DNA from 4 places in the Candidatus Thiodiazotropha sp. AKAK2 genome. Region 1 is predicted to be linked to each of the others. Evidence: predicted binding sites of a transcription regulator. Region 1 holds the regulator's gene; each other region holds the start of a gene.
What was found. The regulator FNR, encoded in region 1, switches genes on or off when oxygen is low (the NO sensors DNR and NnrR bind a similar motif). The targets are predictions, from matches to a motif close to TTGATNTANATCAA.
Positions count from the first base shown of each region.

Region 2: AC4IE8_RS01180 (ribonucleoside triphosphate reductase) is a predicted target of FNR. The motif match lies at 1,833-1,846, and genes of this name have one in related genera.
Region 3: AC4IE8_RS00085 (hydrogenase small subunit) is a predicted target of FNR. The motif match lies at 2,584-2,597, and genes of this name have one in related genera.
Region 4: AC4IE8_RS04120 (HyaD/HybD family hydrogenase maturation endopeptidase) is a predicted target of FNR. The motif match lies at 4,932-4,945, and genes of this name have one in related genera.

Region 1 is NZ_JBSYOP010000021.1:194,651-202,405, forward strand. Features, by position in the region: gene ftsB (cell division protein FtsB) at 1-278, opposite strand, end outside; gene eno (phosphopyruvate hydratase) at 455-1,738, opposite strand; gene kdsA (3-deoxy-8-phosphooctulonate synthase) at 1,821-2,654, opposite strand; gene pyrG (CTP synthase) at 2,651-4,282, opposite strand; gene AC4IE8_RS08705 (sulfur globule family protein) at 4,635-4,985, shown strand; gene fnr (fumarate/nitrate reduction transcriptional regulator Fnr) at 5,381-6,139, shown strand; gene dnaQ (DNA polymerase III subunit epsilon) at 6,167-6,871, opposite strand; gene rnhA (ribonuclease HI) at 6,876-7,310, opposite strand; gene AC4IE8_RS08725 (class I SAM-dependent methyltransferase) at 7,343-7,755, opposite strand, start outside.
Region 2 is NZ_JBSYOP010000006.1:20,955-28,709, reverse strand. Features, by position in the region: gene AC4IE8_RS01195 (hypothetical protein) at 1-432, opposite strand, end outside; gene AC4IE8_RS01190 (thioredoxin family protein) at 701-1,081, shown strand; gene AC4IE8_RS01185 (MBL fold metallo-hydrolase) at 1,100-1,738, shown strand; gene AC4IE8_RS01180 (ribonucleoside triphosphate reductase) at 1,942-3,987, shown strand; gene nrdD (anaerobic ribonucleoside-triphosphate reductase) at 3,971-4,153, shown strand; gene AC4IE8_RS01170 (anaerobic ribonucleoside-triphosphate reductase activating protein) at 4,160-4,816, shown strand; gene AC4IE8_RS01165 (NapC/NirT family cytochrome c) at 4,992-5,558, shown strand; gene AC4IE8_RS01160 (ankyrin repeat domain-containing protein) at 5,611-6,543, shown strand; gene AC4IE8_RS01155 (c-type cytochrome) at 6,737-7,351, shown strand; gene AC4IE8_RS01150 (NAD(P)/FAD-dependent oxidoreductase) at 7,368-7,755, shown strand, end outside.
Region 3 is NZ_JBSYOP010000001.1:11,111-18,865, forward strand. Features, by position in the region: gene AC4IE8_RS00070 (multiheme c-type cytochrome) at 57-1,526, shown strand; gene AC4IE8_RS00075 (cytochrome c3 family protein) at 1,519-2,148, shown strand; gene AC4IE8_RS00080 (hypothetical protein) at 2,184-2,432, shown strand; gene AC4IE8_RS00085 (hydrogenase small subunit) at 2,696-3,775, shown strand; gene AC4IE8_RS00090 (nickel-dependent hydrogenase large subunit) at 3,772-5,568, shown strand; gene AC4IE8_RS00095 (hypothetical protein) at 5,618-5,809, shown strand; gene cybH (Ni/Fe-hydrogenase, b-type cytochrome subunit) at 5,912-6,595, shown strand; gene AC4IE8_RS00105 (HyaD/HybD family hydrogenase maturation endopeptidase) at 7,022-7,741, shown strand; gene AC4IE8_RS00110 (HypC/HybG/HupF family hydrogenase formation chaperone) at 7,741-7,755, shown strand, end outside.
Region 4 is NZ_JBSYOP010000015.1:48,186-55,940, forward strand. Features, by position in the region: gene AC4IE8_RS04095 (TonB-dependent receptor plug domain-containing protein) at 1-1,919, opposite strand, end outside; gene hypD (hydrogenase formation protein HypD) at 2,229-3,320, opposite strand; gene hypB (hydrogenase nickel incorporation protein HypB) at 3,342-4,121, opposite strand; gene AC4IE8_RS04110 (hydrogenase maturation nickel metallochaperone HypA/HybF) at 4,140-4,460, opposite strand; gene AC4IE8_RS04115 (HypC/HybG/HupF family hydrogenase formation chaperone) at 4,480-4,722, opposite strand; gene AC4IE8_RS04120 (HyaD/HybD family hydrogenase maturation endopeptidase) at 4,974-5,453, shown strand; gene AC4IE8_RS04125 (hydrogenase expression/formation protein) at 5,589-6,005, shown strand; gene AC4IE8_RS04130 (hydrogenase small subunit) at 6,039-7,145, shown strand; gene AC4IE8_RS04135 (hypothetical protein) at 7,142-7,755, shown strand, end outside.

The sequences.
Region 1 (7,755 bases):
GTCCCCGCTGGGGTGACTACCTGATAGAAAGTCTCACCCTCTTTGATCATGCCGAGCTCACTGCGGGCACGCTCCTCGATGGCGGCCTGGCCACTGCGCAAATCTTCCACCTCGGCCTGCAGGGCATGATTTCGTTTGCGCAATCCGATCAACTCCTGCTGCAACGCACCAATTTCATCCTTCAGATTGTTAACCTCGGCAAGACTCCCCTCACCCACCCAGAGGCGATATTGCAGAAACATCAGCAAGGCAACCAAAATGGCAATAATGATGCGCATCGATCAATCAAGAACGTGAAAGTGTATGGATTCAGAGCAGCCCTGAATATTCATCGATTCAGCGTGGCGGAGGACTAGGCCTCCCCGGTCCGGGATCGCTCCAGGCGCCCTGAGCACAACCTATAGCATACCCAGTGACGCCTTGCCCAACCAGGGAGGATAGGATGTGAGTCAGATCATGCGATGGTTACCGGGAAGGCCTCTTTGCCTGCGTAGACAGCCTCATCACCCAGCTGATCCTCAATGCGCATCAACTGGTTGTATTTGGCAACCCGGTCAGAGCGGGAGAGAGATCCGGTCTTGATCTGCCCGGTACCGGTCGCCACCACCAGATCGGCGATGGTGGTATCCTCGGTTTCACCCGAACGATGGGAAATCACCGCACTGTAGCCCGCATCCCGAGCCATTTCGATGGCGGCCATGGTCTCGCTCAAAGTACCGATCTGATTCACTTTGATGAGAATCGAGTTGGCAATACTCTCATCGATACCCCGTTTCAGAATTTTGGTATTGGTGACAAACAGATCATCACCGACCAGCTGTACCCGCTGACCCAGTTTTTCGGTCAGCCGTTTCCAACCGGCCCAATCACCCTCATCCATACCGTCTTCGATGGTAATGATCGGATATTGATCGACCCAGGCAGCAAGGTAATCGGCGAACTCTTCGGCACTGAACTTGCGCCCTTCGGAGGCCAGATTGTAGACCCCATCCTCATAGAATTCGGAACTGGCCACATCAAGCCCCAGGTAGATGTCGCTGCCTGACTTGAAGCCGGCCTTTTCAATCGCCTCCAGAATCACCTCAATGGCGGATTCGTTGGATGGTAGATTGGGTGCGAAGCCCCCTTCGTCACCGACGGCGGTGGCCATGCCCCGGCCTTTGAGTACGCTCTGCAGGGCGTGAAAGACCTCAGCGCCATAACGCACCGCTTCACGAATCGAACCAGCCCCCACCGGCAGGATCATGAACTCCTGCAGATCGACACTGTTGTCCGCATGGGCGCCACCGTTGATGATGTTCATCATTGGCACAGGCAGCCGGTAGGGACCGGATGAGAGCGAGCGGTAGAGTGGTAGTGCACGCTCCTGAGCTGCCCCGTGAGCGGCGGCCAGGGAGACCCCCAGCAGCGCGTTGGCACCCAGTTTGGCTTTGTTCTCGGTGCCATCCAGATCCAGCATGCACTGATCGAGTGCAGCCTGTTCGGTGACTTCCATGCCCATCAATGCCTCTTTGATCGGGCCGTTTATGTGAGCCACAGCCTGCAGCACCCCCTTACCCAGATAGCGCTGTTTGTCGCCATCCCTGAGCTCCAGTGCTTCCCGCGACCCGGTGGAGGCACCGGAGGGGACCATCGCCCGTCCAATCGCACCATCCGCGGTAAAAACATCGGCCTCTATGGTTGGGTTACCCCGTGAGTCGAGAATTTCTCGCCCACGTACATCAACAATTTCAGACATTTCGTCTCCATCTAATTCTGTCGTTTGTTTGTATAAGCGCTATTATCATCGCTGCATTTTACATGAAGATGACTGGGCAGGCTTATAGTTCAAGTTCGATCAGGCCGCTCTGCTTGACCTGCCGGTCAACAGCCACCAGGGTTTCAAGCAGTTGAGCCATTTTCGGTAACGGCCAGGCGTTGGGGCCATCGCTCAGTGCTTTGTCAGGATCGGGATGGGTCTCCATGAACAGCCCTGAGACACCGGCCGCCACGGCCGCTCTGGCAAGCACCGGCACATATTCACGTTGCCCGCCGGAGCTTTTGCCCTGCCCGCCTGGCAGCTGCACCGAATGCGTGGCATCAAACACTACCGGGCAGCCGGTCTCTCGCATCGCCGCCAGTGAGCGCATATCCGAGACCAGGTTGTTGTAGCCGAACGAGACGCCCCGCTCACAGACCATCAGCTGTTGATTGCCGACCGCTTTCGCCTTTTCAACCACATGCACCATATCCCAGGGGGCGAGAAACTGACCCTTTTTGATATTCACCGGTAACCCCTGTCGGGCCACCCGCTGAATGAAGTTGGTCTGACGGCAGAGAAACGCCGGGGTCTGCAACACATCCACACACTCGGACAACTCTTCCAGGGGGGTATCCTCGTGTACATCGGTAAGCACCGGCACAGCCAGCTCCTGCCTTACCTTCTGTAGAATCTGCATACCCTGCTCCATACCGGGACCACGGTAACTCTCAGCCGAGGAACGGTTCGCCTTGTCGAAGGAGGATTTGTAAATAAAGGGTATCTGCAACGCCTCACAGAGCTCCTTCAACGCACCGGCACTGTCCATGGCAAGTTGTTCACTCTCGATCACACAGGGACCGGCAATCAGAAACAGGGGGCGATTCAGCCCGATCTCAAAATCACACAGCTTCACTGCCCACCATCCCTGTGCTTGCGGGCGGCCTCAATGAAACCGGAAAAGAGAGGATGCCCATGGCGCGGTGTGGAGGTGAACTCCGGGTGGAACTGGCAGGCGACAAACCAGGGATGGTCAGGAATTTCAACGATCTCAACCAATCGACCATCCACCGAGCGACCGGATACTTTCATACCGGCTGTGACAATGTCATCCAGGTAGCTGTTATTGAACTCATAGCGATGACGATGACGCTCCACAATCACATCCTTATTGTAGAGTTGATGGGTAAGGCTACCGGACTGCAGGTTGCACTCCTGACCGCCGAGCCGCATGGTGCCGCCCAGGTCGGAGTTTTCGCTGCGCTTTTCCAGTTGCCCGTCGGCGTTCAGCCACTCCACGATCAGGCCAATCACCGGATTGGGTGTCGAGCGATCGAATTCGGTACTATGGGCACCCTCCAATCCCGCCACATGACGGGCAAACTCAATCACCGCCACCTGCATCCCAAGGCAGATACCCAGATAGGGGATACGGTTTTCACGGGCATAGCGTACAGCCTCGATCTTGCCCTCTACACCCCGGTTTCCGAAGCCGCCAGGCACCAGAATGGCATCCATACCCTCCAGGCTCTCGGTGCCGCTCTTCTCGATCTGCTCTGAATCCACATAGTGAATCACCACCCGGTTGCCGGTATGCACACCCGCATGCACCAGGGCCTCGGAAAGGGATTTATAGGCTTCGGTAAGGTGAACATATTTACCCACCATGGCCACCTTCACCTCGCCTTCGAGATTATCCAGCCCTTCGAGAAAGGCTTCCCACTCCGAAAGATTGGCAGGGGGAAGATTCAGACCGAATCGCTGGTTTACCAGCTCATCCATACCCTGAGCATGCAGCAGCACCGGAATTCGATAGATGGAGTCGGCATCCACCGCAGAGATGACCGCCTCTTCAGGCACATTGGTGAACAGAGCGATCTTTCTGCGTTCCGGCTCCGGCAGGGGCTGCTCCGAACGGCAGACCAGGATATCCGGCTGAATACCGATCGAGCGCAACTCTTTCACTGAGTGCTGGGTCGGCTTGGTTTTGATCTCACCTGACGCCTTGATATAGGGAACCAGGGTCAAATGCATGAACATGGCCCGCTGATGGCCCATCTCCACACCCATCTGACGAATCGCCTCTAGAAAAGGCAGAGATTCGATATCACCGACGGTGCCACCGATCTCCACCAGACAGATATCCTTATCCCCGGCGCCGAGCAGAACGCTCTCCTTAATCTGATTCGTTATGTGTGGAATTACCTGTACCGTACCACCCAGATACTCGCCCTTGCGCTCCTTGCGGATCACCTGTTCGTAGATCTGGCCGGTGGTGAAGTTGTTATTGCACCCCATGGTGCTGTCGATGAATCTTTCGTAGTGACCGAGATCCAGATCGGTTTCCGATCCGTCCTCCGTTACGAACACTTCACCATGCTGAAAAGGGCTCATGGTGCCGGGATCCACATTGATATAGGGATCCAGCTTGATCATGGTGACATCCAGGCCGCGAGCCTCGAGGAGTGCGGCCAGTGAGGCTGAGGCGATACCTTTACCAAGCGAGGAAACCACACCGCCCGTAATGAAAATAAAACTGGTCATGAAATTCTGCTTACCAGGGTTAGAGTGCAGGGAATGGGATATAGGACGGGGGTAAACAGTACCAGATTGGCCCTCTTCACTCAATCTCGAAGGGCTGGTTGGCCACAGAGCCGTGATAACCCCCAAGGGGGGAAGAATTCGTTTGAATATCACCGCTCAAGGTCTATAATCGATTGGCGTGTTTCGCAAATAACAACTACTGAGGCAAGCAGTACTTTACCCGATCGTCCAGGCCATTTTTTTGGCCGACCTCGTTGTGAAGTCCTCAAGCATCGTATGATGGAGGCTTACGAAGCCACTTTTATACATCACCGATGGTAGTATCAAAACAATCATTTGAGAGGAAGAAAGCATGACTAAATTTGCTAAAGTTCTGAGCATCGCTGCTCTTGTAGCTGCGTCTACCAGCGCTTCTGCCTGGTGGGGCGGTCCTGGCTATGGTAACCGCGGCTGGAACAATGACGGTTGGGGCGATGGTTGGGGTGATGGCTCCGGTGATTTCAGCTTCGGCATGAGTGGTAATGCCCGCGGTTCTGGCTATGGCCGGGGTAACAACTACTACCGTGACTATGGTGGCTATGGACCTTATGGTTACGGCGCTCCATACGGCTATGGTGCTCCTTATGGCGCTCCTTACGGTGCTCCATACGGCTATCCTGCGCCTCCAGCTGCAGCACCTGCACCAGCTGCACCGGCTCAATAAGCCTACCCATGTGCAGAAAAGCCGGCCTTCTGGCCGGCTTTTTTTTGCTCCCAGCCACCCTGGATACAAGTCCTGCAATGATCCAAAGTAATAAAAAAACTAAAACGACTTGATCAACATCAAGAATTTCTGGAAAAATAGGCCGGGTGCTGGTTCACAAAAAATTGAGAGACACGGATGTGGTTGTAGGATGGGGAGACAAGCTATCCGCTCCGACAGGCTGTTTGTCGGGAATAGCGGTATAAGTGGCTCCAGTGGTTTAAACACCAACCTCTGGGAGCTGTAACGCCATTGAGGAAATTGAGGTCATCTCGGAAAGGAAATGATACCCCTTAAGCGTAAACCGTCTTTACCAAGCGTTGATATCAAAGCACCCCGCATGCCGGAGCGATCACTTGACTAGCAGAAAAGTTGTCTCATTTGAAAATATCAAGGTAGCCTGCAAGAACTGCAGTCTGGCCACTCTCTGTCTACCGATGGGATTGACACCGGATGACGTGGAGCGCCTTGACTGCATCATTAAACGGGGGCGGCCCTACCATCGGGGGGACCACCTCTACCGTGGTGGTGACAAGTTCCACAGCCTGCGGGTCATTACCAGCGGCTCGGTAAAAACCTACAGCCCCAACGAAGATGGTGGAGAACAGGTACTGGGCTTCCACCTTCCGGGTGAGCTGATCGGCCTGGATGCCATTCAGGATGATTGCCACACCTGCTCGGCGATCGCCCTTGAGACCACAGCGGTGTGCGAGATCCCCTTCTCCCAGCTGGAGTCCCTGAGCGCCATCATGCCCAGCCTGCAGCACCAGATGTACCGCCTGCTGAGCCGGGAGATCGGCCAGGATACGGAAATGCTGACCCTGCTGGGTAAAAAGAGTGCCGAAGAGCGCCTGGCCACCTTTCTGCTCAGTTTCTCGGAGCGATTCAAGCAACGGGGATTTTCAGCCAGCGACTTCTTTCTGAGTATGTCCCGTCATGAAATCGGTAACTATCTTGGCCTGGCCGTTGAAACAGTCAGCCGGCTGTTTACCCGTTTTCAGGATGAAAATCTGCTGAGAGTGGAGCGCAAGCACGTTCAGTTGCTCGACATCCCCAGACTCTACGACATCGTGCAGGGCTGCGACAGCGCCAAATCGAGTCAATCGAGGGTCTGACGAAGGGTCTGTTAGCCGATACGACTGCTACGGCTGTTTGTGCCAGATACAGGCTTCACCCATCGCTTCAAGCTGCCGCTGATGAGCTTCCAACTCGGACTCAACCGCCTGGATCACCTTCAGAGGTGGACGATCGGTGGCCAAACGACGGATATTGTCGGCCGCGCGCTCCTCACCACCCTGCCGACCCAGCTCATCATCCAACACCAGCGCTGCCTGACCGCCGGTCATCATCAGATAGACATCCGCCAGTATCTCCGCATCGAGTAGCGCTCCATGGAGCTCACGATGAGAGTTGTCGATATCGTAGCGTTTACACAGGGCATCGAGGCTGTTCCTCTGCCCCGGATGCATCTTCTTTGCCATCACCAGGGTATCGGTAACCGCGCAAAGGCTGTCAATACGCTGGGAATCATGCATCAGTTTCAGCTCATTATCGAGGAATCCCACGTCAAACGGGGCGTTGTGGATGATCAGCTCGGCGCCGCGTACATACTCCACAAAATCCTGGGCCACATCGCAAAATTTAGGTTTATCGGCAAGAAACTCGTTGGTGATGCCATGCACCTCGATGGCCCCGGCATCGATCTCCCGATCCGGTTGGAGAAACTGATGAAAATTGTTACCGGTCAGCCGTCTGTCAACCAGCTCGACACAGCCGATCTCAATGATCCTGTGGCCCTGTTCAGGCTCCAGACCTGTGGTTTCCGTATCGAGTACGATCTGACGCATCATCCTACAGCTCCTGGATGCCCTTGTTGGCCAGCTGGTCCGCCAACTCATTGCCGGGATGCCCTGCATGCCCTTTCACCCAGTACCAATCCACCTGGTGCTTGTTAACCTCGCTGTCGAGGATCTGCCACAGATCGGCATTTTTCACCGCCTTCCTGGCAGCCGTCTTCCAGCCATTCTTTTTCCAGTTGTGAATCCATTGGGTAATGCCGTTTTTGACATACTGGGAGTCGGTGGTCACAGCGACACGACTGGACCGTTTCAGCTGCTGCAACCCCTTGATGACCGCCAGCAGCTCCATACGGTTATTGGTGGTGGTGGCCTCCCCCCCATAGAGGTGCTTCTCATGATCGCCATAGCGCAAGACCACGCCCCAGCCGCCAGGCCCGGGGTTTCCCTTGCAGGCGCCGTCCGTAAAGAGTTCTACATGCTGTGTCATCGAATTCTGTTGCAATCCATGGTAGGGGTAATTCAGGCACCGTTTCTGATTGTGGGTTCCGCTGCGGTGGGAATGACCCGCTTCTTCACCGACCATTTCGGCCGGATCGGTGTAATCGTCACCACGCGCTTCACCGCCAGTATGATATACACACCACCAAAATTCGGATAGACCTTGTCACCGATCTGTTCCATAAACTGCAACTTCTGCATCACACCCTGGTGCTGGATCGGAGGCCGGTAGTTCAGATACTGGATCTCCAGCAGATCGAAGCCCAGCAGTGCCAGCCAATCCAGTACCCGCCGACTGCTGAAAAAGTGGCCACACCAGGGTGGATTGGATGAGCGCATGCGCAGCAACCTCACCCCACCCCAAAGACTCCAGGGGTTGAAACCACTCAGTAGCAGCTTTCCCTCGGGTATCAGAATCCGCTCAACTTCGCGCA
Region 2 (7,755 bases), on a different contig from region 1:
TACACTGTCGGTAACGGGGGTCAACAGCCGGTTCTCTTTCAGCAACCAGCTGATCTCGCTTGACAGCCGGGAGAACTGCTCCAGTCGCGCGGTATCGAGCAAACGCTCCTCACTCTCAGGCTTGACCTGGCCGATCGCCTGCTCCGCCGCCTGGATCATCTGACGGATGCCTTCATACTTGGGATGCATCTGCTGCAGGGCCAGCAAACGGGCATGAATGTCCCGGCGCAGCAGGGTTTCCGCTTCGGCAGGTATGGGCAATCCGGGGATGCGCCCGATCAGCGCCTCGATTTCAGTTACCCGGTTGAGGATTCGCTGCACCTTCTGATTTCGCTCTTCAACAAAATCGTTATAACGCTGAATGATGCTTGCCAGCACCAGGGTGAGGACTAACAATCCCCCGACTACAATAAAGAGCGTTGTCTGTTCCATCGATGGGTTATCTACCTGTGGTGTATGGGTTTTCAGACACAATATTAATCCGACACCTTAATAGGTTAGATTCAGGGCTTCAAGGGTAGCAGGCGTTGGCAGATGGGTTTTGACAAAAGTTTGCCACGCTAAAAAACCCAGCGCTTGCAATTGAGCATCTCGTAAGTATTGTGCTGACACTAGGGCCTGTTAACACTAATCCAATAGGCCCTAAGAACTGACAAAGAAAAAAACAACCTAATCTAAAAACACCACCGGAGATAACCCCATGTCCTGGGTGATGATCATACTTCTGCTGATTGCCAGCTATCTGATTCTGGTACCGCTGCTCACCTACCTGTCCGCGAAAAGACAGATTGGCGTTAAAGTGACTTCGGAGAACGGGGAAGCGGAGAGTAGACTGATCTACTTCTACACTGAAAGCTGCCCACCCTGCAAACAGATGACCCCGATTATCGATGATCTGTCGACACAACATGAGAACATCAGCAAAATCAACGTCAGCAACGACCCGGAAGCAGCCAGAGCGTATAAAATCCGCGCCACACCGACGCTGGTTCTGGTAAAAGACGGGGTAATCGATGATATCCTTCTGGGCGCGAAAAAAACCGCCCAGATCGAAACCCTGCTGAACAAGATCAAACACTGATGTTGAGGCCACCTGTTGATGCAATACAAAGTCATCCCCGTAACCCCCTTCCAGCAAAACTGCACCCTGTTCTGGTGTGAAAACACCCGCGCGGCCGCCATCATCGATCCGGGCGGGGAGAGTCAGCGACTGATGACCATACTTAAGGATCTCGAACTGAAGCCACAGATGATCCTGCTCACCCACGGCCACCTGGATCATGCCGGTGGCGCAGTCGAGCTGGCGGAGCGGCTCGGAGTACCGATCCAGGGCCCGCACAAGGAGGATGCCTTCTGGCTCGACAACATGGACCAGCAGGCGGACATGTTCGGTTTTGGCGACGGTAGAAAATGTACGCCGGATCAATGGCTGGAGCATGGGGATCAGGTCTCCCTGGGGGATCAGAAGCTGGAAGTCATCCACTGCCCAGGCCATACACCTGGCCATATCATATTTTTTCACCGGGAGAGCCGGATCGCCCAGGTTGGCGACGTACTGTTTAAAGGCTCCATTGGCAGAACCGACTTTCCCCGGGGCGACCACCAGGCCCTGCTAAGCTCAATCAGAGAGAGGCTCTGGCCCTTGGGGGATGATGTACGCTTCATACCCGGTCATGGACCCGACTCCACCTTTGGCGAGGAGCGCCAGACCAATCCGTTCGTTGCGGACGGCCTATAAACCCATATCGACCAGATAATCCGGCAGCAGAGCCCTGCTGCCGCTCCCCCCTTCTTACCAATCACTCCAGCCAGCCAGAGATTTCATCAGATAATTGACATCAGTCAATTACTGACCTTGAAAACACAATATATTGTGTTTGAATTATTAATCACTCGCTACATATAGATATTTATTGATAATAAGGTCGGAGGACTAACGAGATGCAAGCCACCATTGCGCGACAGAGGCTCCGCACACCCAGCAAAATCGTTAAAAGAGATGGCAGTGAAGCGGATTTCGATCCCTCCAAAATACAAAATGCTATCCTGCTGGCCGCCGAAGCCAGCGGTGAATTTGGTGATCAAGAGGCCACCCTGATCACCGCCCAGGTGGTAAAAGTCCTGACCCACACCGGCTATCGGCAGAGCAACCCTGGCATCGAGCGGATACAGGATGTGGTGGAACAGGTGTTGATCAGCGCCAACCACCTGCAGACGGCCCGGGCCTATATCGTCTACCGGGAACAACATAAGAAGCTGCGCCAGGATCGTCGCACCCTGCTCGATGTCGCCAGCTCGGTGAACGAGTATCTGCAGCGTAGCGACTGGCGGGTCAGCGCCAATGCCAACCAGGGCTACTCCCTGGGCGGTCTGATCCTCAACACATCCGGCAAGATGATCGCCAACTACTGGCTCAATCACGTCTATCCACCGGAGATCGGCGAGGCCCATCGAAGCGGCGCTCTGCACGTTCATGACCTGGATATGCTGGCCGGCTACTGTGCAGGCTGGTCACTGAGAACCCTGTTGCATGAGGGACTCAACGGAGTTCCAGGCAAGGTGGAGTCCTCACCCCCCAAACATCTCTCCAGCGCTGTCGGACAGATCGTCAACTTCCTGGGGACCCTGCAGAACGAGTGGGCCGGAGCCCAGGCCTTCAGCTCGTTCGATACCTACCTGGCGCCCTTCATTCGCAAAGACAATCTCAGTTACGAGCAGATAAAACAGGCCATCCAGGAGCTGATCTACAACCTCAACGTTCCCTCCCGCTGGGGCACTCAGACGCCGTTCACCAACCTCACCTTCGATTGGGTCTGCCCGGAGGATCTGCGCCAGCAGGTACCTGTGATCGACCGTGAGGAGATGCCCTTCCAATATGGTGATCTGCAGGCCGAAATGGATCTGATCAATCGCGCCTATATCGAGGTAATGACCGAGGGGGATGCCAAAGGCCGGGTCTTCACCTTCCCTATCCCCACCTACAACATCACCGCCGATTTCCCCTGGGAGAGTGAGAATGCCGAACGTCTGTTCCGCATGACCGCCAAGTATGGCCTGCCCTATTTCCAGAATTTCCTTAATTCAGAACTGAGCCCGCACCAGGTGCGCTCCATGTGTTGCCGGCTGCAACTCGATCTGCGGGAGCTGCTGAAACGGGGCAACGGCCTGTTCGGATCGGCCGAGCAGACCGGTTCCATTGGTGTGGTCACCCTCAACTGCGCCCGTCTCGGCCATCAATTTACAGAGAATGAAGCAGGGCTGCTGAAAGCGGCAGACGATCTTCTGCGCCTGGCCCGTAACAGCTTGGAAATCAAAAGAAAGGTTATCCAGCGCCACATGGACGCCGGCCTCTTCCCCTATACAAAAAGGTACCTGGGCACCCTGCGCAACCACTTCTCCACAATCGGCATCAACGGCGTCAATGAGATGATCCGCAACTTCAGCGCTGATCGTTGGGATATCGCCGACCCGGAAGGCAAGGCACTGGCTGAACGGTTTCTCGACCATATCCGCAAGAGGATGGTGAGCTTCCAGGAGCAGAGCGGTCATCTCTACAATCTGGAGGCGACCCCGGCCGAAGGCGCCACCTATCGCTTTGCCAAGATTGACCGCCAGCGGTTTCCTGAAATTCTGCAGGCCGGCACCCCGCAGACTCCCTACTACACCAACTCATCCCAACTGCCGGTCGGCTATACCGAGGATCCGTTTGCCGCCTTGCAACATCAAGAGTCCCTGCAGTGCAAATATACCGGCGGGACCGTACTCCACCTCTATATGAATGAACGCATCAGCAGCACCCAGGCCTGCAGGAACCTGGTCAAACGATCCCTGGAGAGCTTTCGTCTCCCCTATCTGACCATCACCCCAACCTTTTCCATATGTCCTGTTCACGGCTACCTGAGTGGTGAACATGAGTTCTGCCCGGAATGCGACCAACGCTTACGTGAACAGAAATTACAGGAGCAACTCAATGAACAAAATAATTGAACTGAATGATGAAGAGCGCACCCGTTGCGAAGTCTGGACTCGGGTGATGGGTTATCACCGCCCGATCTCCGCGTTCAATCCAGGTAAACAGGCGGAGCAGGCGGAACGTCTCTGCTACCGGGAACCGGCACCCCGTAAAACCGATCGGTCCACACCGCACCCCTGACAGGCGATGCTCAATCCCTTCCCGAAACCAACAGATCCCTCAGAACTGCGGGTGGGAGGGGTCACGCCACTGACCACGATCGACTACCCTGACCATTTGTCAGCGGTGATCTACTGTCAGGGCTGTCCTTTAAAATGTGACTACTGTCACAATCCTGAACTAATACCGAGCGAGGCAACAACCCCTGTCCCCTGGCATGAGATCGTGTCATTTCTGGATCAGCGGCAAGGACTCCTCGATGCGGTGGTGTTCAGCGGCGGTGAGCCAACGCTTCAAAGCGCACTACCTGCAGCGGTAAATACGATAAAAAAAATGGGCTTTCTGGTTGGTCTACACACTGCCGGCCCTTATCCGGAGCGGTTTGCCGCACTACTGCCCCTTGTGGATTGGGTTGGCCTCGATATCAAGGCGCTGGCTGAAGACTATGCAGCGCTGACCGGCAGTTCGAAAAGCGGCAGCGCCGCCTGGCAGTGTGCTGAGATGTTGATCGAAAGCGGCATTCCCCACCAGATCAGAACCACCCTTCACTCCCTCAACAGTGCGCCAGACAAGCAAAGAGTGTTAATTAAAAGACTGTCAACATTAGGCAAGACCGATCATAAATGGCAAACTTGCCGACCATCTGATGGTCAGAATACCGGAGCATCGTTACCGGGTAACTGATTAGTTTCTACTAATACAGTCATATGAGTTTGTTTACAGAGTATATTTTGCATTGAATACCGAGTTGACGTAACATCCCACAGTCAAGAAAAATGCCTCTACCTGTATGGACATAGGGGGGACAACAAACAAACGACAAGGAAAAGGAAAACTTTTCCGACACAGAGGGTGGAGTATGTTCAGAGAGCGCGCGGCGAAACAGTCCGCAGGCAAGATATCTTTGATACTGGTTGGCATCATCTTTGTTGCCGGCATCATCTTTTCCGGGCTGTTCAGCATGGGCATGGCCTATACCAATGAAATGGAATTCTGCACCTCCTGTCACTCCATGAAGGTTAATCTGGAGGAGTACAAAGAGACGTTGCACTATAAGAACGCTTCAGGCGTCCAGGCAACTTGTGCGGACTGCCATGTTCCCAAGCCTTTTATTCCCAAGATGATCGCCAAAGTGATGGCCGCCAAAGATGTCTACCACGAGATCATGGGCACCATTGATACCAAAGAGAAGTACGAGGCCCACCGTTGGGATATGGCCAACCGTGTATGGGACAAAATGCGTGCTTCGAATTCCAGAGAGTGTCGCTCGTGCCACGAGTTTGAAAATATGGATCTGAGCGAACAGGATCGCAGTGCCCGTAAACGACACCCCAAAGCCATGGATGAAGGAAAGGCATGTATCGATTGTCATGCCGGTGTCGCACACGAGGAGCCGGACGAGCCCGAAGAACCGGACACACCATGATTGTCGCTATCTGACACAACCGATTTTTTATACCAGGGTTTGTAGATAATTCATGAAAACAACCAGACTGTTAATTGCCACACTCACAATGCTGCTGTCCGCTCATGTTATGGCGGGAAGCGCTGAAGATGAGAGGGAACTGCGGCTTGCAGCGGATGTTGGTGATGTGGAAACCATCACCCAGCTTCTGGATAAGGGCGTTTCACCTGACAGCGCGAATAAATTCGGCAAAAACGCTCTGATGATTGCTGTAGAGAACAACAATTTTGAAACCGTTGTCATCCTGTTGAACCGGGGCGCCAACGTAAATGCCCGCACAGTCGCCGGATGCAGCGCACTGACCTTTGCTGCAGAGAACGGCCACCCGGCGCTCTCCGCCATGCTGCTGGAGCGGGGCGCCAATCTGCACGACCGAACCCGTGCCGGATGGGACGCCCTGATGATTGCCGCACGCTACGGCATCACCGATATGGTTGAGCAACTGTTATTCAAAGGCGCCGACCCCAAAGCTTCCGACAAGCATGGACATAATGCGCTGATGATGGCTGCGGAAAAAGGCCATGCAGAGACGGTCGCCATGCTGGCCAAGCACCATGCAGATTTAAACAGCCGGGATAAAAACGGCTCCACCGCTTTGATCCTTGCGGCTGACCAGGGTCATGTGGAGACGATTAACACCCTGCTCTCCTACAAAGCCGATTTCAATATGCAGGATAATGACGGCGCAACAGCATTGATCTGGGCGGTAGGCCAGGATGAGCTGGAGAGCGCAAAACTGCTGCTGGAAGCCGGCGCCGATGTCAATCTGGCCGACAATGATGGTGTCACACCACTGATGGAAGCGGCCCGTACCGGCTCGGAAGAGATTATCATGCTGCTGTTGCAGCACAATGCAGACAAATCGAATAAAGACAACGAGGGTCATACCGCAGCCGATATTGCGGTTAAAAAGAAACACAACAAAGTTTCAGGCCTTTTAAAATAAAAAGAGCATAAGCCTGGGTGGAGACCGGCACGTCTTTGTTAAAAAAGACGGCTTATAAACGAGCAATAACGCCTCCTCCCAAGCTGAACGCAACAGGATCAGTCCTAATTTACTGCTCCGGTTCGTGTGACAGGGTTCGTCATGTTCCCTGTTGTAACTAATGTAAGCCTGTTTAAATACCAAAGGAGGTAACATGGCGTACAACAATCTCAAGAGAGCCCTGATCGGCGCACTGGCCCTCAGTGCCTCATCTGCGGCTTTCGCTGCTGACAAACCCCTGATGTCGGGTGCCAGTGCAGCCATGCTGGCTAACACCTGCGCCGGCTGCCATGGTACCAACGGTGCCAGCATCGGCCCAGCCTCGCCCAGTATCGGTGGAATCTCCGCCGTCTACTTCGAAGAAGTCATGCAAGGCTTCAAGGCTGGTGACATCAAATCCACCATCATGACCCGTATCGCCAAAGGCTATACCGATGACGAGATCAAGGCGATGGGTGAATTCTTCAGTAAACAGCCCTTTGTTATGGCCAAGCAGGATTTTGATCCCGCTAAAGCCAAAAAAGGCGCCAAGCTGCATGACAAATATTGTGAAAAGTGTCATGCGGACAACGCCACCTCTCCCGATGATGACTCCGGCATTCTGATGGGTCAGTTAGTTCCCTATCTGGAGTACACCATGGCCGACTTCAAATCTGGTGATCGTGAGATGACCAAGAAGATGAAGAAGAAGGTTAATCAACTGCTGAAGAAAGAGGGCGACGCTGGACTCGACGCTCTGAACCACTTCTACGCGTCAGGCCAAAAATAAGAGGGGAATGAGAAACATGAAGATTACCCGAAGAGGTTTTGTTAAAGGCGCAGGCGCAGCAACTGCTGTCGGCATGATGGGGACTCCCTATATTGCCCTCGGCGCTTCCAAGAAAGTCGTGGTCGTCGGTGGTGGTACCGGTGGTGCAACCGCTGCCAAATACCTGCGTATGGCCGATCCGACCATCGAAGTTACCCTGATCGAAGCCAACAAGGACTACTACACTTGCTACCTGTCCAATGAAGTACTGAGCGGCGACCGTAGTATCAACTCCATCAAGTTCGGTTACAGCGGCCTCGGCAAGCACGGTGTCAAAGTGGTCCATGATGTGGTAACCGCCATCGATGCCAAAGCCAAAACCGTTAAAACTAAAGGCGGTCAGAGTTTCAACTACGACCGTTGTA
Region 3 (7,755 bases), on a different contig from region 1:
TATCTTTGAGAACGCGGTAGATAACAATTCAAGAACGCACTTTGCAAGGGGGAGGCATGCTCGATCTGCAATCATTGGGACGCACTGGTCAGTGGGCGCTGCTTGCGCTTTTGATATGGTTTGGTCTGGCTTCTTCGGCCATGGCTGAAAAGGTAAAACTGGATCCAAGCAACTGGGGTCTGGAAGAGGGTAAGGAGTGTGTCTCCTGTCATAAAAAATCTTCAGCGGCTTTAACCCATGAATGGCAGAACAGTGCCCATGCCGAGGCTGGGGTTAATTGCCTTGATTGCCATCTGGCTGACCAGGTCGATAACGATGCAATAGAGCATGAAGGTGCAATCATCGCCACCATTGTCACCCCGAAGGATTGTGGCCGTTGTCATGACAAGGAGTTCAAGGAGACTGAGGGGTCGGTCCATGCAAAAGCACTGAGTATGATCAAGAATCGCTTACCTGCTCTGGCAGATAATCTGAGCGGCAAAGAGATGGTTGCCGCAGGCTGTGCCCAGTGTCATGGTTCCAAAGTGGAAGTGCGTGGTGATGGTACCCTGACGCCAGAAACCTGGCCCAATACCGGTATCGGGCGGATTAATCCGGACGGTTCCCTCGGCTCATGTTCCGCCTGCCATGGGCGTCACAGTTTTTCCAAGGCGCAGGCCAGGGATCCGAGTGCCTGCACCTGGTGTCATACCGGTCCTGACTCCCCGGACGATGAAGTCTACGCAAGCTCAAAGCATGGCATGCTCTATGAAGCCAATAGATCGAAAATGAATCTGGAGGCTGATCAGTGGGTGCTTGGCAAGGACTATAGTGCCGCACCAACCTGTGTCACTTGCCATATGGGCTCCACTCCGGGCGTGAAAGGAAGTCACGATGTGGGGATGCGGGATGCCTGGAGCCTCAATCGTCCGATATCCGAGCAACAGTATCTGGTCATCTTCGAAGATGGGGATCGAAGGGAATTGCCCGATTCCCAGCCAGCCCCAAGGCGAGGGTCAGAGCTGAGTAAACTGGATGGCACTATGGGTAAGGTTAAGGCGGTTGCCAGTCCGAAACGGCGTCGGCAGGTCATGACTAAAGTCTGTCTTGAGTGTCACGGCAAGAACTTCGTAAACAGCTACATGAAACAGTTTGACAATGTGGTCAAGCTCTACAACGAGAAGTTCGGCAAACCGGCTCAGGCAATTATGTCGGCACTCTATGAGAAGAAATTGCTAACCCCTGCGCCGTTTGATGAGCCGATCGAGTTCAGCTTCTGGCGGCTCTGGCACGATGAGGGTACGGCAGCGCGTCATGGTGCGGCGATGATGAGTCCCAACTATGCCTCATGGGAGGGGATGCACAAGGTAGGGCAGAATTTTTATGGTGAGTTTCTGCCCCAGCTTCGTCAGCTCGCCGGAGAAGAGACTGCCAATGAGTTGATTGAAATGCATGTCACCAGCCTGGATCAGCACAGCTGGCTGAACAATCCGGGAAAACCGAATCCGATTCTCGGTTACGGCATTGGGAAAGAGAGCCATGAGTAAGCTGAGACTGCCACTGTTCATTACTCGCCATGTCGTGTTTGCACTGTTGATTGGCGGATTCGCCGGTATCGGGTTTGTACTTTTTTTGACTGAATTCGATCACCTCACCAGCACGGAAACCTTTTGTACAACCTGCCATTCAATGGAACTGGTTGCCGAACCCTATCGGCAATCCTCCCACTACAGACCCGCTTCGGGTGTACGCGCAAGTTGTGGAGACTGCCATGTATCCGAAGGTGTATTTGCCGCAACCTGGGATCACTTTATTGGGGGCAAGGATCTGTTCAATCAGATTTTCGGCCCGGAGTACGATGATCCGGTGATTAATGCGCTGCATCTGCCTGACGCTGCATTTGCCGCCAGGGATTGGTTCAAGCAGCGGGACTCTGCTACCTGTAAGCGATGCCATGTCAAAGAGGCAATCTATGGCACCCGACCGGATACGGTTCTGATCCATACCGAGGATGCGAAAGAGAAGAGCTGCATCGAATGTCATTACAATCTGGTACACAGAGCTGTACCGGATAAAGCTGTTTTCAAAAGGGATAAGTGGAACCGGATGATTGAAGAGGAGTTTGGTTTGTCGCCGGGTGAGGCAGATATACTGCTTGGTGGGGAGTGATTATGTTTACTCGGCTGAAAAAACGAGGATAACCGATGGGTCTATTGAAAATCGGCTGTAAATCGATGCGAGAGGGGGTCGTTGTCTCCTCCATATTTTTTATTGCAGGTATCCTGATGATTCTGGCCGGAAGCAGAATCGTACCGGACATTCTGTACATGCAGCAGATTGTGATGTTTGCAGGATTGATACTTCTTTTGTTTGCTCCATTGATTCTAATTGCCACATTTCTACTCACAGTTTTACCTGGTGCAAAGGAAAATCTGGATAAATGTGAACATTGAATGAGCCGGTGTCAGTAAAGTGGTTTTACAAAAACTACCGCTGAGCAGATCAGAGAAATGACTGGAAAGTAGCTTGCCACTCACTGAGTGGTCACGAAAGATTAGCGTACACTTCAGTTTTTGTATTTCGCTTACTTAGAATGCTAACCCATTGATATAAATTAATTTAGTTAATATGGCATAACTGTTGCTCCAGTAGGGCAAAGTGCGGAAAGAAGAATAAGACCGCACAGCCCATTCAAACGACCTGGAGGAGCAGGGTGATGACAGAAACCTTTTACCAAGTCATGCGACGGCAGGGGATTACCCGTCGCAGTTTTCTGAAGTTCTGCAGCTTGACGGCTTCCGCCCTGGGATTGGGACCGGCTGTGGTGCCTCGTATTGCCGAGGCCATGGAGACCAAACCCCGTATTCCTGTGATCTGGCTGCACGGCCTCGAGTGTACCTGCTGTTCCGAATCCTTTATCCGCTCCGCACACCCGCTGGCGAAGGATGTGGTGCTGTCGATGATCTCCCTCGATTATGACGACACCATCATGGCCGCTGCCGGGCATCAGGCGGAAGCAATCATCGAAGAGACCATTGAAAAGTACGATGGCAACTTCATCCTGGCGGTGGAGGGCAATCCTCCGTTGGATGAGGATGGCATGTACTGCATCATCGGTGGCAAGCCCTTCGTTGAACAGTTGAGAATGGCGGCGGAACACTGCAAAGCGATCATCTCCTGGGGCTCCTGTGCCTCCTGGGGTTGTGTGCAGGCAGCACGGCCCAATCCCACCCGGGCCACACCGGTCCATAAGGTACCTGGGTTGGCCAACAAGCCGATCATCAAGGTGCCCGGTTGTCCACCCATCGCCGAAGTGATGACGGCGGTGGTGACCTACATCCTGACCTTTGAAAAGTTTCCTGAACTCGATCGGCAGGGACGGCCGAAGATGTTCTACAGTCAACGCATCCACGATAAGTGTTATCGACGTCCACACTTCGATGCGGGGCAATTCGTCGAGGCCTGGGATGATGACTCTGCGCGTAAGGGTTACTGCCTCTACAAGATGGGGTGTAAAGGGCCGACCACTTATAACGCCTGCTCAACCATCCGCTGGAACGGTGGGCTCTCCTTTCCGATCCAGGCCGGCCATGGCTGTATCGGTTGTTCGGAAGATGGTTTCTGGGACAAAGGCTCGTTCTATCAGCATGTCACCGATACCCATCAGTTCGGCATCGAGGCGAATGCGGATAAGGTCGGTCTGGCGGCGGCCGGTATTGTCGGCGCAACCGCCGCTGCCCATGCGGCAGTCACAGCCATCAAAAACGCGCAAAAGAAAGGAGACCGTGATCAATGAGCACCAAGACTACTCCCAACGGTTTCAAGCTGGATGATTCAGGTCAGCGTGTGGTGGTCGATCCGGTGACCCGTATCGAAGGGCATATGCGTTGTGAAGTGAATCTGGACGAAGAGAATGTGATCCGCAATGCGGTCTCAACCGGCACCATGTGGCGCGGCCTTGAGGTGATCCTCAAGGGTCGGGATCCCCGTGATGCCTGGGCCTTTACCCAGCGGATCTGCGGTGTCTGTACCGGTACTCATGCCTTGACCTCGGTACGTGCTGTGGAAGATGCACTGAAAATTGAGATTCCGGATAACGCCAACTCGATTCGCAACATCATGCAGTTGACCCTGCAGGTGCATGACCATCTGGTGCACTTCTACCATCTGCACGCCCTCGACTGGGTCAATCCGGTGAATGCGCTGAAGGCGGACCCCAGGGCCACTTCCGAGTTGCAGCAGAAGGTCTCGCCGAAACATGCCAAATCCTCGCCGGGCTATTTCCGCGATATCCAGAACCGACTGAAGAAGTTTGTCGAGAGTGGCCAGCTTGGTCCGTTTAAAAACGGATACTGGGACAATCCCGCCTACCTGTTGCCACCGGAAGCGGATCTGATGGCGGTGACTCACTATCTGGAGGCCCTCGATTTTCAGAAGGAGATCATGAAGATCCGCACCATTCTCGGTGGAAAGGATCCCCACCCGAACTGGTTGGTGGGTGGTGTGCCCTGTCCGATCAATCTGGATGGGGTCGGCTCTGTCGGTGCACTCAATATGGTCAACCTGAATCAGATCTCCCACATCATCGACAGCTCCCGGGAGTTCATCAAGAATGTCTATATTCCAGACCTGCTGGCAGTGGCTCAATTCTACAAAGGGTGGTTGTATGGCGGTGGTCTGGCGAGCACCAATGTACTCTCCTACGGCGATATTCCCGATCGGGCCAACGACTACACCACAGCCAATCTGATGATGCCCAGAGGCGCCATCATCAATGGTAACCTGAAAGAGGTGCATGAAGTCGATCTGCGCAATCCGGAAGAGATTCAGGAGTATGTACCGCACTCCTGGTACAACTATCCGAATGGGGTCAAAGGTCTGCACCCCTGGGATGGGGTGACCGAGCCCAACTATGAGCTGGGTCCCAACGCCAAAGGCACCAAGACCAACATCGAGCAGATCGATGAGAATGCCAAATACTCCTGGATCAAAGCGCCCCGCTGGCGTGGCCACCCCATGGAGGTTGGTCCTCTGGCTCGCTATATCGTCGGTTATGCCAGTGGTCATGAAGAGATTACCGAGCAGATCAACTTCGTCCTCAAGACGCTGGATGTGCCGGTCACCGCTCTCTTCTCCACCCTGGGTCGCACGGCGGCGCGCGGTCTGGAGGCGGATTGGGCCGCCGACAAGATGCGCTACTTCATGGATAAGCTGATTGCCAACATCAAGGCGGGCGATTCGTCCACTGCGAATGTGGATAACTGGGATCCTGAGACCTGGCCGAGGGAGGCGAAAGGGGTAGGTTTCAGTGAGGCTCCGCGCGGTGCCCTGGGACACTGGATCAAGATCAAGGATACCCGCATTGATAACTACCAGTGTGTAGTGCCCACCACCTGGAACGGTTCACCCCGGGACAGCGAAGGCAATATCGGTGCCTTCGAGGCCTCATTGATGAATACCAAGGTAGCCAGGGCTGAAGAGCCGGTGGAAATACTCCGCACTCTGCACAGTTTCGATCCCTGTCTGGCCTGCTCGACTCATGTGATGAGTGAAGAGGGTAAGGAGTTGGCAAAGGTGAAGGTGCGTTAACTCACCGGTTCTGTTTGATTAATCGTATTAAGTTGTATTAGGAGTTGAGATGAAAAAGCTAATGATTGGTTTAGGTGGTTTGTTGGCAAGCAGCCCTCTGCTGGCCCACGTTGGTGAGCACAGTGATGCAACACTCTTTTCGGTCATTCTGCATCTGATCGCTGAACATCCACTGCCGTTGATGCTGCTAGCCGGGGTACTGGGGGTTATTGCCTTTGCCCGGCTACAAAAAAATCAGTGAATTTCCAGGTGTGGCGGGAGGTAGGGTGCGGCCCGGCCACACTAATGGAAACAACCGGTAGTGAACAGACGATCATAATAAATCGATTCAGGAGAGAGGCCAATGCAAACGACCATTAAACGCACTGCTGTCTATGTCTATGAAGCCCCTGTCAGGTTATGGCATTGGATCAATGCGCTGGCGATTTTGGTGCTTGCGGTTACCGGCTATTTTATCGCCAATCCTCTACCCACCTTACCGGGCGAAGCGAGTGACCATGTTCTGATGGGCTATATGCGATTTGCCCATTTTGCGGCGGCTTATATTTTTACTGTCGGATTCATCGGCAGAATATATTGGGCGATTGTCGGAAATGAGCACTCCCGTGAACTGTTTCATCTGCCTTTCTATCGGCTCTCATTCTGGAAAGAGCTGATACATGAGGTGCGCTGGTACGCCTTTCTGGAAAAGGAACCGAAGAAGTATGAAGGCCACAATCCTCTGGCCCACATCACCATGGTGGCGATCATCACAGTGGGCGGAATTGCCATGGTATTGACCGGTTTTTCACTCTATGCAGAGCAGACCGGATTGGGCAGTTGGCAGGACCAGCTGTTTGGCTGGCTGATTCCCCTGGTAGGGCAGAGCCAGGATGTGCGTCTGTGGCACCACTGGGGAATGTGGATCATCGTGGTGTTCGTCATTGTTCATGTCTATGTGGCAATCCGGGAGGATATCGTCTCCCGTCAGAGTCTGATCAGTACCATGATCAGCGGCTGGCGCATGTTCAAGGATGATCGCCCCTGATTTTTCTTGAAAACCCTCCGGCATAACCAGGGATGGTTCAACAACGCCGTTTGCAAAGCGCGGATCCCGCGCTTTTTTTTCAGTGACGATTGATGGGGATGGGTATCACGCCTGACATCTCTGTGGGGGTCAGGTCGGATGAAAACCGATAACCCGTAGAGAAATTGGGGTGATTATCAAGTTTCCACTCTGCCTTCGGGCCCCCTGTTGAAAACTGCTGTAATCAACCGATCCTGTGTCAAAAATGAAAAGTATGTTTCCAAAATTGAGCAGAAGTGATAACCAGATGACCGGTTTGGTTTTGCTGTGGCTTGAAGGCTCTTCAATAAAAACCAATAAAAACAATAACTAAATAAGCCTGGCAGGGATTGGCGCGTGGCTTGCAAACAGTGCAGACAACGCTAATCGCAATCACAGGATCCACCTATGAGCGAAACACCTTCAGTCTTGATTCTCGGTATCGGCAATCTACTTTGGGCCGATGAGGGATTCGGTGTGCGCGCCCTGGAGAGCCTGCAGCGAAACTACCGGTTTCCAGCCAATGTGCGATTGATGGATGGGGGTACTCAGGGTATCTACCTGGTACAGCACATCCGCGAGGCGGAGGTGCTGGTGGTGTTCGATGCGGTGGATTACGGCCTGCCGGGTGGAAGCCTGAAGCGGGTTGAAGGGGATCAGGTGCCCAAGTTCCTTGGCGCGAAGAAGGTCAGTCTGCATCAGACCGGTTTTCAGGAGGTGCTGGCGATGGCGGAGATGCTGGGTGACTACCCACAGCATCTGCTGCTGGTTGGGGTTCAGCCTGAGGAGTTGGAGGATTTCGGTGGCAGTTTGAGACCGAAGGTCCGTGAACAGATTGGGCCGGCCATTGAACTTGTTCTGAACTATCTGGCGGATTTTGGCATTAAGGCCGAACTTCGGGATCAGCCGATGATGCCCGACACGCTGGTGCAGGGCGCGATATCCGATATGCAGACCTATGAAGCGGAACGTCCTTCAAACGAAACGGCCTGCCGGGCGGGAGACGCCAGGGTGCTGCAATCGGATGCCTTTGAAGTGGCCTATCGACCGATCGATATACAAGGCAGTGCGGTGAGCGTCGACGTGGATGCCCATCTCGATAAGTATCGTCAGGGAGAGAGCGACTAGTGTGTATCGGGATT
Region 4 (7,755 bases), on a different contig from region 1:
TTGCCATAGGCATTGATCAGTTCGACATAGGCCGCGGTGTTATCACTGAAACGGCGGCTCAAGCGTAGATCCAGGCGGTGGTAGTTCGGCATACGCTCAGAATTGATATCACCATAGACCGGTCTGTAACGATCATCTCTCATAGTGTCTTCTGTTGAGCCGATGATGGGTGTATAGGGTGCGCCGGAGTGGTACCACCACTTGGCACCTAGTTCCCATTTACTGTTGATATGGTAATTACCAACCAGGGTGACTGCGACAGGCTGATCGTATTCAAATGGAAAACTCTCTCCTGTCGCCGTATCGGTACGTTCTGCTTTGGAGAGCGCCAGCGAGAGCCAGCCCGACCAGCGATCAGTGCGTGTTTTACGTAGAAACAGCTCCACACCGGCGGCCTTGCCTTCTCCGGAGTTGTTGTAGCGCGTCACTGGATCACTACTGACCAGATTGTCGATATCCTTGTAGTAGAGCTCTGACTTCCACTCCCATCCATCGGCACCGAGATATTCTATACCCGTCACATAGTGAGTAGCATCGAAATGACTCAATTGGGGATTTCCGAATACCTTCTCTACTTGAATCAGGCTCGGCATTTGATGATATCGACCGAAGCCGGCACTGTATGTCCATCCATCGTGTTGGGAAATCTCAATGCGCAGGCGTGGTTCGACAAAAGTCTCATCCAGGTAGTCTTCATGCTTCCCGGAGAGGCCTGCTGTGATGGCAAGCTTTTGATTGGGATACCAGTTCTCTTCGATGTAGAGTTGCTCGGAGGTTACTTCAACCTGGGCATCGCTGTTGCGCTGATCAGCATCGGTGTAGCTGCAATCCACATCGAATTCAGTGCAGCCGGTGTCGCGAAAACTGAGTTCGTAATCAACTTTAAAACGGGAAACCTCTCCGCCAACGGCGATAAGGTGTTCACTGCCCAAGGCCTGAGTCCATCGCCCTTTTGCAAACCAGGTATTCGTCTCCACTTGCCAGTCACCCGCCGCGGCCGCTTGAGCGCGGGTTTTGCTACTCATATGCCCGGTAGCGAGCGTGGTTTCCCGAATCCCTGGAGAGGACTCCCAGACAATACCTTGGCTATGGTATGCCGTATCATTGCTGTGGGTGCCGACCAGGACCGGCTCCTTTTGGGCTGTATCACTGTCGGAATCGAGGGTTATTTCCATCTCATCGCTGGCACCGGTCGCTTGCACTCTGAGGCGACTGCCGTTGTGCATTCGCCAGAGGTATTTCCCCTGATAGTCTGTGTAGCGTGGAAATTGAACGAATTCGATATCATCGTCATTGTCTTCCACAATATCCTCTATAATCAGATCCATATAACTCATTCGGCCGGCCAGATAAAATGAGTGTCCAGCACTCAGCGGTCCTTCGAACAACACACCGCCCTGAAGCACACTGACATCTATGGTAGTGGTGAACTCGTCATTACGGGGGTCACGTAACCGGGTATCGATCACCGCACCTGTGCCACCATTATATTCAGCGCCATAGGCTGCCGGGTAGTAATCGAAGCTCTCTACCACTTGAGCGTTGAATACGCTAACGGTACCCCCTGCATGGAACAGGTAACCAGCAGGAAGGAAATCGACAAAGTAACTGTTATCTTCCGGGCGGGAACCGCGAATCGCCGGGTCGGCACTGGTATCATCATTGACTGTCACCCCTGGCAGAGCTTGTATGGCGCGCAATGGGTCACTGCCGCTACCGGGTATTCCATCCATGGTTTTTCTGTCGATGTGGTAACCGAGAGGGGGTGCAGTCTCTAGACTGGAAGGCTCCTGATCTGGCGTAACGGTAATCTGTTCCAACTGTTCACGCTCCTCAGCGATTGCACCTCCGACGCTGATTGTGAGGGCGTGCAGTAAGCATCCCCTGGCGATAAATTCCTTGATGACGGTGTGATTCATGGCTGTTCCTTCGCTGACATATCGCGGTTGCATCTTTTGCAGATGAAGCTATCTCCAATGCTCAATGGGAACTGCTGCGGATATGCAGATGGTGATACTTTCATCCCTCGGCTTGTCGTAGCCATCTATGCCCAGATCTACCTGCCATCATAGATGCGTCAGTGTGTAACACTCCATAGGTGCTGTGTAACGGATTGTACGCGCAGGGAGAATCCAGTGACTTACAGAACCTCCAATGAGGTTAACTCAATGTCAGGTGCCGCGAGGCCACTAGCCGTGGATTTTGTTGTTGAGCCGAGTCTTGACGATTTAATCTGGTCTTACGCCGCCACTCCACCATATCCGGCAAGCCCCTTCATCCGAAACCATACAGGGTCCAACAGGATTTCGTGGTACACAGGCAGTACCGTAGAGTTTGCACTGATTGGGATACTTTTTGCCCAATACCACCTGAGCACAATCGCAACCGGCCGGCATCTCTCCAGCCCGTTTGCGGTCGGCTTTGTCATACTCGGGATAGCGGAGTCTGGCATCCCATTGGGCGTAGTCGGCGTGCAGTGCAAAACCTGATCGGGGTATGGTGCCGATGCCCCGCCAATTGGCATCGACAACCTCCAGGGCTGTACTCAAATGTGCTCTGGCGCTGAGGTTTCCCTCGGGTTTCACAAGTTGCGCATAGCAGTTGTCGAGAAAACGCCGATCTTCCAGAGCTTGGCGGCAGACCGAGTAGGTTGCCGCCAGCAGGCTATCACTGGTGAATCCTGCGATAGCGGCCGGTAGCTGATGCTTGTCGACGACAAATTGCCACTCTTCAGGTCCCATCACTGTGGCGACATGTCCTGGAGCGACCAGTGCATCGAAGCCGGGGGTATCGGAATCCAGCAGCATGGAGACCGCTGGCCAGGTCAGGCGACCGGAGAGCAGGATCGAGAGATTGTCCGGAATACCCTCTACCAGGAGGGAGGCAACTGGTGCGGTGGTCGTCTCAAATCCTGCTGCAAAGAAGACGAATGCCCGATTCGGTTCAGATTTGGCCAGTTTCAGCGCCTCGATTGGTGAAGCGATTGGGCGGATATCGGCGCCGGCTGCGTGGGCCTGATCGAGAGAGCGGGGCTCCTGTTTACTGACATTCACAGGGACCCGCAACATATCGCCAAACGCAAGCAGAGTGATCTCTTCATTCAGGGCCAGTTGTATCGCCTGATAGATATCCTCTTCCGGGCAGACACAAACCGGACAACCCGGGCCCGGGATAAGTTCGATCTGCGGGGGCAGGGCGCCGCGCAGCCCCGCCTGTGTGATGGAACGTTCGTGTCCCCCACAGACATTCATGATTCTGAATCGATCAGATAAAGGAAGCTGGTGAAGCTGTGTCAGCCACTCTTTTGCGGTCAGAGACATATTTGGATCGACCCTGCGACTTCAGAGTGATGCGGTTGCCGGTTCTGTTGTGTTTTCCTTTGCCTGGCTTAGCTGCGCTTCCAGCCAGCTGAGCCACTCATCCATGCCCTGATCTGATTTTGCTGAAACCAGCGTGATCGGGTTTTTATAAGCGAGTTGCTGCAGTGCCTGGCCGGCGTTGTCCGGATCGAAATCATCCAACAGGGGGAGCAGGTCCGATTTGGTAATCAGCACATGGTCCGCTGCACGGAAGATCACCGGGTACTTGGCCGGTTTGTCATCCCCTTCGGTTACCGATAGCAGGGTGACATTGAGATGTTGTCCCAGATCGAAACTTGCCGGACAGACCAGATTTCCCACGTTTTCAATAAACAGCAGGTCCAGCTGATCCAGAGGGGTCTGATGCAAGGCCTGGTGGATCATGTGAGCGTCCAGATGGCAGGCGGTACCGGTGGTTATCTGTATCGCGGGTACGCCTTTGTTTCTGATCCTTTGGGCATCGTTTTCTGTCTCCAGGTCCCCCTCGATGACACCGATTTTGTAGCGGCCGCTGAGGTGGTCGATGGTGCGCTCCAGAAGACGGGTCTTGCCACTGCCCGGGGATGACATCAGATTGATCGCCAGCACACCATGTCTTTCGAAGTGCTCCCTGTTGTGTGCCGCCTGATGGTCGTTTTCGCTCAGCAGATTCTCCAAGACCTCGATAGCTACATGGTCATCGGAGGTATGGGCATGCTTGCCACCTTCTTCGATCAGATGACGGTTGCCATGGGTAACATTACATCCACAGGTGTCACACATTTTACAGCTACTCCCAAATTAGTTTTTAGTGAGTTCAACACTGGCCAACAACAGTTCGTCACCACTGATCAGGCGGGTGCGATAGTCTCCACACTTGGCACAAAGCAGGCGATTGGCCTGGGCGTCGGAATCATAACCACATTGTAGACAATGAACTCTGACCGGCTGGGTCTCTGTCACCAGTTCCGCCGACTCGGCTTTGGTTCCGCATCTGGCTATGGTGAAGGCCTGTTGCAACAATTCAGGAACCACCCCGGAGAGTGGTCCGATCTGAATGATGATCCGTTCTACCAAGATTGCTTGTTCGCGCTGGGCGATCTCTTCCACTTGTCTTAGCATGGATTGACAAACCGACAGCTCATGCATCAGCTTGTGGGTCCATTTTGGTTAACATCTCATCATAGATTTCCCAGGCGGATTGTGCCTCCTGAGGGGAGACCTTCTGGATTGCATAGCCGACATGCACCACCACGAAATCATCCGCAGCCAGCTCCTCATGCTGCAACATGAACAGGCTGACCTCCCTTTCAACCCCTTTGGCTTCACAGCGTGCCGTGAAGCCATCAATCTCTTTTATCTGCATGGGTATGCCAAGACACATGATGTAACCTGCCTGGTGAGGTGATTTAAGTCGCCTGTCTGGGCCTGTTCAGAGGTCCAAAGGGAACTGAATGATTTATCTTGGCTCAACCTGGCATCTTGATCATCCGGGGGGCAGCCAAGATAACAGTGAAACGGGCGTGACATATCACTCCAAGTTCCCTTAAAGTTATTCTCGCAGGGAGTCAGGTGTCGCTTCAAGGTAGAATGTTGATCAAGCACAATAACTCGGTGGATTTCAGGGCTGAGAGTATGAAGATAGAAAGTGTTTTAATCCTGGGCATTGGAAATACCCTGCTCAGTGATGAGGGTATTGGTATCCATCTGGTGACCGCCATGCAACAGAAAACCGGGGATATTCCCGGAGTTACCTTTATGGATGGGGGTACTCTGAGTTTCACTCTGGCCGAACCCATTGCCAATGCGGATGGGTTGATCGTGGTGGACGCGGCACGTATGAAACAGCCCCCCGGCACGCTTCAGGTGTTTCACAACGAAGAGATGGATCGCTACCTGAGTGGCAACCGCTCAAGTGTTCATGAAGTCAGTCTGGGCGATTTACTGGACATTGCTCGTTTGTCGGAAACCCTGCCTGCCCAGCGCTACCTGGTGGGCATTGAACCGAAGGAGCTGGATTGGGGGGAGTCCCTGAGTGATGTGGTTGCACCTTCCGTTGAGCAGGGCATCGAAGCGATAATTTCCATACTGACTGAATGGGGAATAAACTCATAACAGGATTTTATTTAATCTATTCATAATTAACTAATGCTAAATAGTTCTTTAATGGTGCATTGATGATCCAGATCAGCACCTGTATCAGAAATTAGTGATATTCTTTCTGATAAGCATATAGTTAGGGCTTTCCTGATGCCGCGACTCCAGGACATCGCTGTAAAAGTAGAGTCTCCCGATGGCACTCAGAACAGCCATGGGAACGCACTCCCCATCCTGCATGAAATCCACCACGCCCTGCAGCGCTTCTCCAGCGAAGGTGAATACTGTTGCATCGATTTACGTTCACTGCCGTTTGGCCCTGGTGATGAAGAGCAACTGTTGCAACTGCTGGGCCGGGGTGAGATTCACGTGACAATGGATGCCCTGGGTGAAAGCACCATCTGGGAGACGGCATTTTCCGGAGTCTGGATCGTCGATCACCGAAATGCAGAAGGCGAACGTGTCGCTTTACAGATAGAGATCGGTTCTGTCCCAAAAATTGTATTCTCACAGCAGGAAGATATTGTTGATGCCATAGATCGGCTAGAGGCAAAGTTAAAAGAGCATTAAGTCCGCATCTTGATCGAAGCGGTAGGAGTTGTGATGGCTGATGATCTAAAAAAACTCTCTATGACACTGGGCGAAAGCCTACGTCAACAAGGGGTCTCAAGGCGGGGTTTTCTGAAGTATTGTGCCGCCACCGCATCGATGATGGCGCTGCCGCCCACCATGGTTCCTGCGATTGCGCAGGCCCTGGAGAAGGCAAAGCGCCCATCGGTTATCTGGCTTTCCTTTCAGGAGTGTACCGGGTGTACCGAGTCACTGACCCGCAGTCACTCCCCAAGTGTGGAAAACCTGATTTTCGATCATATCTCATTGGATTATCACCATACCTTGCAGGTTGCTTCAGGTGATGCCGCGGAAGCGGCCAGAGAAGCGGCCATGCATGAGAATGAAGGTAAATACATCGTGGTTGTCGATGGCTCAATACCATTGGCCAACCCGGGCTATTCGGCGATTGCCGGCATCAGTAATCTGCAGATGCTTGAAGAGACCGTGGCCGGCGCAGCGGCCGTAGTTGCGGTAGGTAGTTGTGCGGCATTCGGCGGTCTGCCTCATGCCAATCCCAATCCCACTGGTGCGGTCTCTGTTGGTGAGATCGTCAAGGACAAACCGGTTGTCAATGTATCCGGTTGTCCACCTATCCCTACGGTAATTACCGGTGTACTGGCCCACTTCCTGACCTTTGGTTCACTACCTGAACTGGATGCTCTGGGACGCCCGATGGTCTTCTTCGGACAGAGCATTCATGATCGATGTTATCGACGGCCATTCTATGACAAAGGGCTGTTCGCTGAGACATTCGACGATGAAGGGGCGCGTAAGGGTTGGTGTCTGTTCAGACTGGGTTGCAAAGGTCCAATGACCTATAACGCCTGTGCCACAGCAAAATGGAATCAGGGTACAAGCTGGCCGGTTGAATCCGGTCATGGCTGTCTGGGATGTTCTGAGCCCGACTTTTGGGATGCCGGTGGTTTTTATAACGCACTCTCCATTCCCGATAGCGATCTCACCAGAAAGACTGGCTATGTTGTGGGTGCCGGTGTCGCACTGGGCGCCGCTGCTGGAGCGCTCAATCGCAGTACCCGGGCGAAAGCGGCGGCACAACATGAAACCGTTACCATTGACGACTTGGATAAGAAATCATGAGCACATCAATTGATTTTCTTTTATGGGTAAGAGGACCAGGGTTCGATATTGCTTTGTTCATCTTTGTTGTTGGGGTTTTGATACGTCTGCTTGAGGTTTTGATCCTCGGGCGCAAAGCCGATTATTCAGAGCCTCGTGGCGCTGAGCTGGGAGCCGGGCTGTTGACCCTGGTAACCCGTACCGCACCGGAAGGGGGCAGCTTCAAACGCTCGCCGTTTACCGTAGTGGGAGGGTATATCTGGCACAGTGGATTTCTGATCAGTCTGTTTCTGTTCGTACCGCACATCGAATTGATCGATTCGGTACTTGGTATCCGCTGGCCCGGTATTGCCAGTAACCTGGTTGATGCAATCGCTGCTGTGACCATTGTGACCCTGGTAGCGATGTTGTTCAGTCGTCTGACCCATCCGGTGAAACGTTTTCTCAGCGGCCCGGAAGATTATCTGACCTGGGTGGTCACATTTCTACCGATGCTTACCGGATATCTTGCCTACCATCGCATGATTGACCCCTATCCATTGGTACTGGGTCTGCACATACTCAGCGTTGAGTTATTGATGGTGCTGTTTCCCTTTACCAAGCTTATGCATGCCTTCACCTTTATTATCGC